DNA from 2 places in the Bradyrhizobium sp. WSM2254 genome. Region 1 is predicted to be linked to the other one. Evidence: predicted binding sites of a transcription regulator. Region 1 holds the regulator's gene; the other holds the start of a gene.
The links. The regulator HrcA, encoded in region 1, represses chaperone genes, less so after heat shock. The targets are predictions, from matches to a motif close to GTTAGCACTCNCNNNNNGNGAGTGCTAAC.

Region 1 (5,548 bases):
GAGCGCGACAAAGCGGCCCGGTGGCCGACCATCGAACGGCCTCAATATGGACCAATCAGAGTGCCCATGAAGCTGACCCGCCCCCTCGCCGCGCTCACCCTCCTCATTGCCTCCGCGCTTCCGGCCGTGGCCGCCGACGCCGTTTTCCCGCCCGGCTTGCGCCTCGGCATGGTGCCGCTGATCGGCCTCAACACGGCCAAGACCTTTCCGGGCTTCGAGAGCGAGGACGGCACCGTCAAGGTGCTGATCACCGAGCTGCCGCCGGCCGCCTATGGCGAGGTCGCGAGCGCCTTCAATTCCAACCCGGCCGGCACTGGCGGCGTCAAGCAGGACAAGATCGAGACCCCCGCGGGCCTTGCCTATTTCACCACCGAGAGCGGCAAGGCCGGCGAGACGGCGGTGAAGCGCTATTCGATGATCGTGCCGGGCGCCGGCTTCTCCGGCTATGTCGCGGTGCAGATCCCGGAGAACGCGACCAAGATCTACACCGACGAGGCGGTGCGGCAGATGTTTGCGAGCGCCGTCACCCGCAAGCAGGTCTCGGCCGAAGAGCAGATCGCGCTGATGCCGTTCAAGATCACCGACCTCGCCGACTTCAAGGGCATCCGCACGCTGGCGCCGGGCTCCAGCATCATCCTGGCCGACGGCGACGAGAGCACGGGCTTTGAATCGAAGCCGTTCATGATCCTCGGCCTGATCGGCGCCACCCCGCAAGCCGCCGAGGACCGCGCCCGCTTCGCCCAGGAGGCGGCGCTTCAGATCCCCGGCGTGCGCGAGTCGCGCGTCACCATGTCCGAACCGATCCGCATCAACGGCCAGCAGGGTTTCGAGACCCGGATCGACGGCGTCAGCGGCAAGGACAAGACCCCGGTGACCGTGGTGCAGTGGATCCGCTTCTCCAGCGGCGGCGCCTCGCTGCGCATCATCGCCAGCGCCCCGCGCGACCAGTGGTCCGCCGCCTTCACCCGCTTCCGCGCCGTGCGGGACGGCATCCAGCCGAAGGGGTAAGAACGCTCGTCCAACAACCTCGGTGTCGTCCCGGCCTAGCGCGCAATTGCGCGCGGGGGGCCGGGACGACAGTGAGATTGGGGCGACACGCCCAAGCGCTCACCAGAGCCGGCTGCATTTTCGGGCTTCTGTTCGTATACGAACGGAACTAGGCTTGCCTCCATTGGATCATCCTGGAGGGAGGCGAACGATGCTTGATCGACGACAAATCCTCGCGGCGCTTGGGACAAGCGCTCTCGTAGCCCTTGCTCCAACCGCGCTCTTTGCGGCCGCATCGATCAAACCGGACGATGCCTCCGCGCTGCTGGTGATCGACGTGCAAAACTGCTTCCTGCCCGGCGGCAGCCTCGCGGTGAAGGAAGGCGAGCAGGTCGTTCCCGTCATCAACAAGATGGCGAAAGCGTTTGCGAACGTGGTGATGACCCAGGACTGGCACACGCCCGGCCACATTTCGTTTGCATCAGTGCACTCCGGCAAGAAGCCGTTCGAGACCGTCGACCTTCCCTACGGCAAGCAGGTGCTGTGGCCCGACCATTGCGTGCAGGGCACCGACGGCGCCTCGCTGTCGAAGGACCTCGCGATCCCGCATGCCGAGCTCATCATCCGCAAGGGTTTTCACAAGGACGTCGACAGCTATTCGGCCTTCCTCGAAGCCGACGGCAAGACGTCGACCGGCCTCGCCGGCTATTTGAAGGCCCGCAAGATCAAGCGCGTCTTCGTCGCCGGCCTTGCGACGGATTTCTGCGTCGCCTGGACCGCGCTCGACGCGCGCAAGGCGGGCTTTGAGGTCTATGTCGTGGAAGACGCCTGCCGCGGCATCGACACGCAGGGCTCGCTGGCAAAAGCCTGGGCCGACATGGCCAAGGCCGGCGTGAAGCGGATTCAGTCTGCGGATATCGCGGTCGGCGCGTAAGCGTTTCGCGCTGTCATTCCGGGGCGATGCGAAGCATCGAACCCGGAATCTCGAGATTCCGGGTTCGGCTCTTCGAGCCGCCCCGGAATGACGCCCAAACTCAGTTCGCCGCGCCGCTCGACTCGTTGTTGTTCGCCGCGGGCGCAGCCTTCGCGCCGCCCTTGGCGACACCGACGAGAGCCGGACGCAGCACGCGCTCGCCGATGGTGTAGCCGGCCTGCATGACCTGCACGACGGTGCCCGCAGGCACCGACGCATCCGGCACCTCGTACATCGCCTGCTGGAAGTTCGGGTCGAACTTCTGGCCCTGCGGATCGAATTTCTTCACGCCATGCTTTTCCAGCGCGTTGAGCAGCGAGCGCTCGGTGAGCTCGACGCCCTCGATCAGCGAGGTCAGGCCGGGATCGGCCGCGGCACGGGCCTCGGCCGGAACCGCGTCGAGCGCACGCTGGAGATTGTCGGCGATGTCGAGCACGTCGCGGGCGAAGCCGGTAATGCCGTAGAGGCGGGCGTCGGCGACTTCCTTGGTGGTGCGCTTGCGCAGATTTTCCATCTCGGCCAGCGTCCGCAGCATGCGGTCGCGCGCCTCGGCGGCTTCCTGCTGCAACAGCTCGACCGAGCCGGGCTCCGGATCGTCGGGCATGATGTAGGGTTTTGACACCACGGGCTCGCCGGTTGGCGGGGTCGTGTCGTCGGGCTGCCGGTCTCGATCGGTCATCGGCTCTCTTCTCGAACTCGTCTCAAGGGATTGTTGGCCCGGATATCGTGCCTAAGCTCACGAAAATCAAGCGCCCGTGATCGGCTCAAACGCCGGTCAGCCCCCCAGAAGGCGGCTGACGATGCGCGCGGCGTAGTCCACGGTCGGGATCACGCGGGCATAATTCAGCCGTGTCGGCCCGATCACGCCCAGAACGCCGACGATGTGGCCGGCGGCATCCCGATAGGGCGAGATGATGGTGGAGGAACCCGACAGGGAAAACAGTTTGTTCTCCGAACCGATAAAGATGCGCACACCCTCGGCGGTCTCGGCCCGGCCGAGCAGGTCGATCACGCCGCGCTTGGTCTCGAGATCGTCGAACAAGAGGCGCACCCGCTCCAGATCCTCCAGCGCGTGCAAGTCTTCCAGCAAATTGGCGTGGCCGCGGACGATGAGCTGGCGGTCCTCGTTCTCGCCGCCGGACCAGCTGGCGATACCGGCGGAAATCACCTTCTGGGTCAGCTGATCGAGCTCGGCACGGGCTTCCGCCAGCGCGGTCTCGAGCTCGAGCCGCGCCTCGGCCAGGGTCCGGCCGCGAATCCGCGCATTGAGGAAATTGCCGGCCTCGGTGATCGCCGAAGAGGGAACTCCGGGCGGCAGCGTCAGCACGCGGTTTTCGACCTGGCCATCCTCGCCGACCAGGATCACCAGCGCCTTTTCCGGTTCCAGCCGGACGAATTCGATGTGTTTCAGCCGCGCATTGGATTTCGGCGTCAGCACCACGGCGGCGGCGCGGGTCAGGCCCGACAGCCGGGTCAGCGCCTGGTCCAGCGCCGCCTCGACCGACTGCGCCTGACCGACGGACGTGAGCTGGCTCTGGATCGACTGCCGCTCGGCGTCATTGAGGTCGCCAACCTGCATCAGGGCGTCGACGAAGAAGCGCAGGCCGAGTTCCGTCGGCAAACGGCCGGCGGACGTATGAGGGGCATAGATCAGGCCGAGCTGTTCCAGGTCGGCCATGACGTTGCGGACCGAGGCCGGCGACAGCGGCATCGCGATCAGGCGTGAGATGTTCCGCGAGCCCACCGGCTCGCCGGTCGCGAGATAGCTTTCGACAATCTGACGAAAGATGTCGCGGGAACGCTCGTTGAGCTGGGCGAGGCCTGCGCGCGGCGCGATCAGATGGATCGGATCGTGATGGGCCACGGACGGTAACTCCTCTCAGACGCTTATAATTTGTCTATCCCGAAGGGTTCTGACAAGCGTGGCGTTTGCGGGGTGGAAAACCGGGGGTGAAAAAGCCTTGCCGCCCACCCTCACCCCACCTACAAGCACCGCGAATAGCCCTTTTCCGAGAGTTTTGGAGGATTTCCCATGCGGCCAAGCCGCCGTGCGCCCGACGAATTGCGCCCCGTGACGCTGGAGCGCGGCGTGGTCAAATATGCGGAAGGCTCCTGCCTGGTGAAATTCGGCGACACCCATGTGCTGGTCACCGCCACGCTGGAGGACCGCCTGCCGCCGTGGCTGAAGGGCCAGGGCCGCGGCTGGGTCACCGCCGAATACGGCATGCTGCCGCGCGCGACCTCGGAACGCACCCGCCGCGAGGCCTCCGCCGGAAAGCAGAGCGGCCGCACCGTCGAGATCCAGCGCCTGATCGGCCGCTCGCTTCGCACCATCATCAATCTCGAAGCGCTCGGCGAGCGCCAGATCACGGTCGATTGCGACGTGCTCCAGGCCGACGGCGGCACGCGCACGGCCTCGATCACCGGCGCCTGGGTCGCGCTCGCCGATTGCGTCAACTGGATGAAGGCGCGCAACATGGTCAAGGCCAACGTGCTGCGCGACAACGTCGCCGCGATCTCCTGCGGCATCTACAACGGCAACCCCGTGCTCGACCTCGACTATGCCGAGGATTCCGAGGCCGAGACCGACGCCAATTTCGTCATGACCGGCGACGGCCGCATCATCGAGGTGCAGGGCACCGCGGAGCGCGAGCCGTTTACGGAAACCGAGTTCCTGGCGCTGATGGCGCTGGCGCGCAAGGGCGTCGCGCGGCTCGTGGACTTGCAGAAACTGTCTGTCGCGTAGTCAATAGGCCCATGCACCGCCGAATCACCGGAAAGCTCGTCATCGCCACCCACAATCCCGGCAAGCTCGCCGAGATGAAGGAGCTTTTGGCGCCTTACGGCATCGAGGCGGTGTCGGCCGGCGAGCTCGACCTTCACGAGCCAGACGAGACCGGCAACGATTTCCGCAGCAACGCCGCGATCAAGGCGATCGCGGCGGCGCGGGCGACCAAGCTGCCGTCCTTCGCCGATGATTCCGGCATCGTGGTCGACGCGCTCGACGGCGCGCCCGGCATCTACAGCGCACGCTGGGCCGGGCCGACCAAGGATTTCACCGCGGCGATGACGCGGATCGAGCGCCTGTTGCAGGAGCGCGGCGCGACCATGCCCGACAAGCGCAAGGCGCATTTCGTCTCCGCGCTCTGCGTCGCCTGGCCCGACGATCATCTCGACGAGGTCGAGGCGCGCGTCGACGGCACGCTGGTCTGGCCGCCGCGCGGCACCGCCGGCTTCGGCTACGATCCGATGTTCCTGCCCGACGGCCACAGCCGTACTTTCGGCGAGATGGAAAGCATCGAGAAGCACGGGCTGCCGCCGCTTGGCCTCGGCCTGTCGCACCGCGCCCGCGCCTTCGTGAAACTGGCGGAGATCTGCCTTGAGCCGCGCTAAGGAAGCCTTCGGCGTCTACGTGCACTGGCCGTTCTGCCTGTCGAAGTGCCCCTATTGCGACTTCAACAGCCATGTCCGCCACGCCGCGATCGACGAAGCGCGCTTCGCTTCCGCCTTCGGGCGCGAGATCGAAACGACCGCGCAGCGCGCGCCCGGCCGCGAGGTCACCTCGATCTTCCTCGGCGGCGGCACGCC
Region 2 (5,548 bases), on a different contig from region 1:
GAGTACTGATCCTTTTCGAGGATCTTGCCGACGATGACTGAGCCGTCCTCGCCCGCGTTGATTGCGATCTGGCGGGCCGGGTAGGACAACGCCTTGCGCACGATCTCGACGCCGGTCTTCTGGTCGTCATTTTTGGTGCGAATGCCCTTAAGGTGCTCGGAGGCACGCAGCAGGGCGACGCCGCCGCCTGGCAGGATGCCTTCTTCCACGGCCGCGCGGGTCGCATGCATCGCGTCATCAACGCGATCCTTGCGCTCCTTCACCTCGACCTCAGTCGCGCCGCCGACGCGGATCACCGCGACGCCGCCCGCGAGCTTGGCGAGACGCTCCTGGAGCTTCTCACGATCGTAGTCCGAGGTGGTTTCCTCGATCTGCGCCTTGATCTGAGATACCCGCGCCTCGATGTCGGCCTTCTTACCGGCGCCGCTGACGATCGTGGTGTTCTCCTTGTCGATCATCACCTTCTTGGCGCGACCGAGCATGTTGAGCGTGACGTTCTCGAGCTTGATGCCGAGGTCTTCCGAGATCGCCTGGCCGCCGGTCAGGATCGCGATGTCCTGGAGCATTGCCTTGCGGCGATCGCCGAAGCCCGGAGCCTTGACGGCCGCAACCTTCAGGCCGCCGCGGAGACGATTGACGACCAGGGTGGCGAGCGCTTCGCCTTCGACGTCTTCGGCGATAATCACAAGCGGCTTGCCGCTCTGCACCACGGCTTCCAACAAGGGAAGCAGCTCATTCAACTGAGACAGCTTTTTCTCATTAATCAGGACGTAGGCATCATCCATTTCAACGCGCATCTTCTCGGCGTTGGTGACGAAGTAGGGCGAGATGTAGCCGCGGTCGAACTGCATGCCCTCGACAACTTCGAGTTCGGTCTCGAGCGACTTGGCTTCCTCGACGGTGATGACACCCTCGTTGCCGACCTTCTTCATCGCGTCCGCGATGAACTTGCCGATCTCCGCATCGCCATTGGCTGAAATCGTGCCGACTTGGGCGATCTCGTCGTTCGAGGTGACCTTCTTGGAGTTCTTGACGAGGTCAGCGACGACGGCTTCCACAGCCAAGTCGATACCGCGCTTCAGGTCCATCGGGTTCATGCCGGCGGCAACCGACTTGGCGCCTTCACGGACGATCGCAGCGGCGAGCACGGTTGCGGTGGTGGTGCCGTCGCCAGCCGCGTCTGCGGACTTGGAGGCGACTTCGCGCACCATCTGGGCGCCCATGTTCTCGAACTTGTCCTCGAGCTCGATCTCCTTGGCGACGGTGACGCCATCCTTGGTAATACGGGGAGCGCCGAACGACTTGTCGAGGACGACGTTGCGCCCCTTCGGACCGAGCGTCACTTTTACCGCATTGTGGAGGATGTCGACACCGCGCAGCATGCGGTCGCGAGCCTCGACTCCGAATTTGACTTCTTTGGCTGACATAGTGGGTTTCCCTGAGTTTTTGACTTGGTTTCACCCTTGATGAGGCGCCGGGCAGGCGCTTGAGCGGTGGACTAGGCGGCCTTCTTCTTGGAAGACACGTCGGTGAGAACGCCCATGATGTCGCTCTCCTTCATGATCAACAGCTCCTGGGTGTCGATCTTGACTTCGGTGCCGGACCACTTGCCGAACAATACGCGGTCACCGACCCGGACGTCGATCGGGATCAGCTTGCCGTTTTCGTCACGACCGCCGGGGCCAACGGCGATGACTTCACCTTGGGAGGGTTTCTCCTTGACCGTGTCGGGAATGATGATGCCGCCAGCGGTCTTCTCTTCTGCGTCGATGCGCTTGACCACGACGCGGTCGTGAAGCGGACGGAATTTCATGCTCTCCTCCTATCTTCTAGTCGCTTTTTGAAATAGCAGTCGAAGCTAGCGAGTGCTGACCGCTCCGAAAATAAGCCGGCTTGGTCGGCAAACAAGACAAAGCCGCGAAGGATTTCGAAAATCCGTCGTCCTCACCGGTCCGCGGAGCGCCCATTCAGAGCCACCTAAAGGAGCCCCTGGAATCAAGTCTGGGCTGGTCGGAGGAAGCCGCTGAGGAAACTTTTGGGCGGGCTTGTACCGTCTGCCCAGGTTGTTGTTTGGCTTTGCCATCCAAATGGCTAGCCGGCCAGGGCTGCGCGCGTCTGGATTAGCCTGTTCGGGTACAATGATGCCGCGTCCAACGGCAGCCTAGACCCGCGGCGGTACGCGGAGAGGCCGGCAAATCTTGTCCCTCTCGCCTACCCCAGAGCACCTGGGATGCAGCGAAAGAGGAACTTTCTTTCTAGATTCTCTCCCTTCGCCACTGCACTGTCCTCCTCTGTATCCGATCGTTCGAACCGACAGCAAAACAATGAGCAGCGCGACAAAGGCTGTTGCGGCCAGTTCCGTGATGTTACCACCAGTTACTGCGCAAAGGCGACTTGAAGCGAATGCCGGTATAGGTGGTTGCGTGTCCCCGATTTGAACCTACCGTTCGGCAAAGTTCTGAGGTTTAGGCGGACGATCGGAGTAAATATCGCAGATTTGCGTCGTGTGGGGAAAGGCGGTAGCGGTCTCCCGCTACCAAATGCTCCCGTTCCTATTTTGCTCCGACCCTCAACGCGGCCCATATTTGTTGCGGAGATAGTCCGAGGCTTGTTGTCGCTCGGCGAGCGAGAGTTCGCGTCCGTAGATCAGCATCGCGAAGATATCGCCGTTGAAGGACCAGTCCGGCACGTCCGGGCCGCCGGCCCCGAAAAACGGTGTGCCGCCGATCAGCAGCTGGCCGCTGGCGGTCAGCGGTCCGGGATATGGGCGGCTGTTGAAGGCTGAATGTGTAGAAGCCGCTCCGAGGCTTGCCACATCCATGCCGCCACGCGGACCGGATTGCGCGACGATCAAGAGGGCTCTTCGGCTGGAATCGTCGCAAAGGAATCGACGTCGAAGTCGTAATGGCTGTGACGGATCACGCTGTCGAACAGCCAGCCCAGGTGGAGAACCGTGCCCCCGGTGCATCCCGTGCCGCCGAACGCAGCCTGGCATCCGGTGCCGGAGGTCATCAGGAAGTAATTGTTGAGCCGCGGGCCCGGGCGCCGCACCACCACGGCCAGGATCGAATAGGGAATCCCTGTGAGACTGAGGGGTGGCACGCCGGCCCGAAAATCGCGGGCCCAATAGGCGCACCTGCCGCTGTCGGCCGCACAGCGCACGCCGGCGTGTGAGCGGGGACCGGTTGGGGTCGTGAACGTCATGGTCACCGGGCTGCCCTCGAAGCCAAGCTGCGCCAGCGCCGCGCGATCGCCGCCCCGCATATCGTTCCAGCGAGCGACGCGGCCGGCCCCATCGAGCGCCAGTGAACCATCGCCCTCGAGCCACAGCAGTAGCCCACCGGAAGGCGGAGCACCCGCGTTTGCCGCGGGGGCGGGCTGGCGAAACGGGAAAGTGATGAGGTGCGGCAAGGCGCATCCGGCGAGCGCGACCAGCGCTGCCGCGGCGGCAAGCCATGACGCCACTGTCGTTCGACCGCAACGATGATCGCCAGCGCTCATGGTCAACCCCTGGATTCAAATGCAATGTTAGCGTGTGTTGCCGAGTTTGGGTCTTCAGATGCGCGGTGTAGGCGAAGGCCCGTGATTTTGCCGTGATCTGAAGCACACAGTGGAAAATGGTGCCGCTTCCGCTCGGTAGCGAGCAAAAGTCATGGAAAAGCAAGTCAGGCGAAATAGATCGTGAGTTTCTTCGAGCGTCTCAAGACAGAAGCATCCGCTGAGTGGCGGGCCTACACCGAGCATCCCTTCACAGACGGATTGGCAGACGGTTCGCTCGCCGAAGCGGCGTTTCGTCACTACCTCGCTCAGGACTACCTGTTCCTCATCGAGTTTGCGCGCGCCTACGCGCTCTCGGTCTACAAGTCGCCCAGGCTTGCCGACATGTGTGAAGCTGCGGCCGGCCTCTCGGCCATCCTTGATGTCGAGATGAGCCTTCATGTGAAGCTCTGTGCCGGTTGGGGTCTATCTCCGAGCGACCTTGAACAAACCCCTCCGGCGGTCGAGATGCTGGCCTACACACGCTACGTGCTCGACGCTGGAATGCGCGGCGATCTGCTGGCGCTCAAGGTGGCGCTTGCCCCCTGCGTGATCGGGTACGCGGAGATCGCAACGCGGCTCGCCTCGCGACCCGATGCGGACGCTGCGACGAATCCCTATCGCGCTTGGATCGCCGAGTCCGCCGGCGTGCCATACCAGGAGGTCGCGGCGAAAGCGCGGGCGCACCTGGAGCATCTCGCCGATCTCTACGCCACGCCGGCCCGCGAGGCAGAGCTGATCGCGATCTTCAAGGAAGCCACCCGACTCGAGGCAGACTTCTGGGAGATGGGCTGGCGCGCGGGCCAGCATGTTGAATAGCCCTCGGCAATCGTCAGGCTCGCGATCCCAATTGAGGTTTCTTGGGTTGTCAGGGGACGTCCTTCCATGTTCCCACTCGATTCGAGGACTGAATGGTCTCGACGAGCGTTTGGATGCGCAAGCCGGCACGGAAGTTGAATGGCTCAGGCTGACGTCCAGCGATAGCGTCAAGGTAGCCAGCAGCTTCGATCGCTTTCAGGTCATTGAAGCCAAGCTGGTGGCCCGGCGCGACGCAGAATAAGCCGTATGGCCGATGGTCCGGGCTGGCTTCGATCCGGCGGAATCCTTGACGGCCACGGCGGTCATCGGTCGAGAAGAAATGCAACTCGTTGAATCGTTCCTGGCTGAAGGCGAGGGCGCCTTTGGTTCCATAGACCTCGAAGTCGTGTTGCATCTTCCGCCCGGTTGCAATCCAATTCCCCTCGATCGAACCGGAGGCACCGTTTGCGAAACGGAGGAAGGCTCGCCCCACATCGTCGACTTCGACGCGCCTCCGGCCGCCTTTGCCGTCGGGTCGTTCCTTGATCATCGTGACGCAATCTCCCATGACCCGGGCGATCGGTCCAGCGGCCGGACCCATTAAGAACTCGGCCGTTGCCAATGCGTGGCTGCCGATGTCGGCCAGCGCGCCGCCACCAGCCGGATCATGCCGAAAGGTGAACGGCCCAGCGCTGTCCGCCATGTAATCTTCGGCGTGGACTCCGCGGTAGCCGCGTAACTCGCCGAGTTCACCGGCAGCGATCATGTCGCGCGCGAGCTGCAGCATCGGGTTACAAAGGTAGTTGAAACCGACTTGTGTCTTTACACCGGCCGCTTCAGCGGCTTCGGCCATTTCGCGGGCATCTGTCGCAAGCGACGCCAGTGGCTTTTCGCAGTAGACATGTTTGCCGCCGGCAATCGCAGCCAGGGCCATGTCCTTGTGGAGCGCGTTGGGCGTGGTGATGTTCACGACCTCGATGGCTGGGTCCACCACGAGTGAGCGCCAGTCCGAGGTGGCGTGCGCGAAGCCCAGGGCCGAGGCTGCTTTCGCGGCGGCCTCATCGCTGATGTCCGCGATCGTATGCAGTTCCAACTCGAAAGGTAGGTCGAAGACGCGCGCGGCGATGGAGTAAGCGAAGGCGTGCGCCTTACCCATGAATCCGCTACCGATGAGACCGATGCGAAGCTTCGGTTTGGTCATGTCGGAAATCCC

Region 2: the regulator HrcA is predicted to act here: its motif matches at 1,845-1,873, upstream of groES (co-chaperone GroES).

What each region holds. Positions count from the first base shown of each region.
Region 1 covers NZ_AXAB01000013.1:50,589-56,136, forward strand. Annotated here, with positions in the region: gene A3M7_RS0109760 (hypothetical protein) at 67-1,008, shown strand; gene pncA (bifunctional nicotinamidase/pyrazinamidase) at 1,199-1,921, shown strand; gene grpE (nucleotide exchange factor GrpE) at 2,022-2,639, opposite strand; gene hrcA (heat-inducible transcriptional repressor HrcA) at 2,736-3,824, opposite strand; gene rph (ribonuclease PH) at 3,993-4,706, shown strand; gene rdgB (RdgB/HAM1 family non-canonical purine NTP pyrophosphatase) at 4,718-5,353, shown strand; gene hemW (radical SAM family heme chaperone HemW) at 5,340-5,548, shown strand, end outside.
Region 2 covers NZ_AXAB01000022.1:128,045-133,592, forward strand. Annotated here, with positions in the region: gene groL (chaperonin GroEL) at 1-1,427, opposite strand, end outside; gene groES (co-chaperone GroES) at 1,499-1,813, opposite strand; gene A3M7_RS0116990 (hypothetical protein) at 2,570-2,854, opposite strand; gene A3M7_RS0116995 (hypothetical protein) at 2,851-3,501, opposite strand; gene A3M7_RS0117000 (TenA family protein) at 3,682-4,356, shown strand; gene A3M7_RS0117005 (Gfo/Idh/MocA family protein) at 4,406-5,536, opposite strand.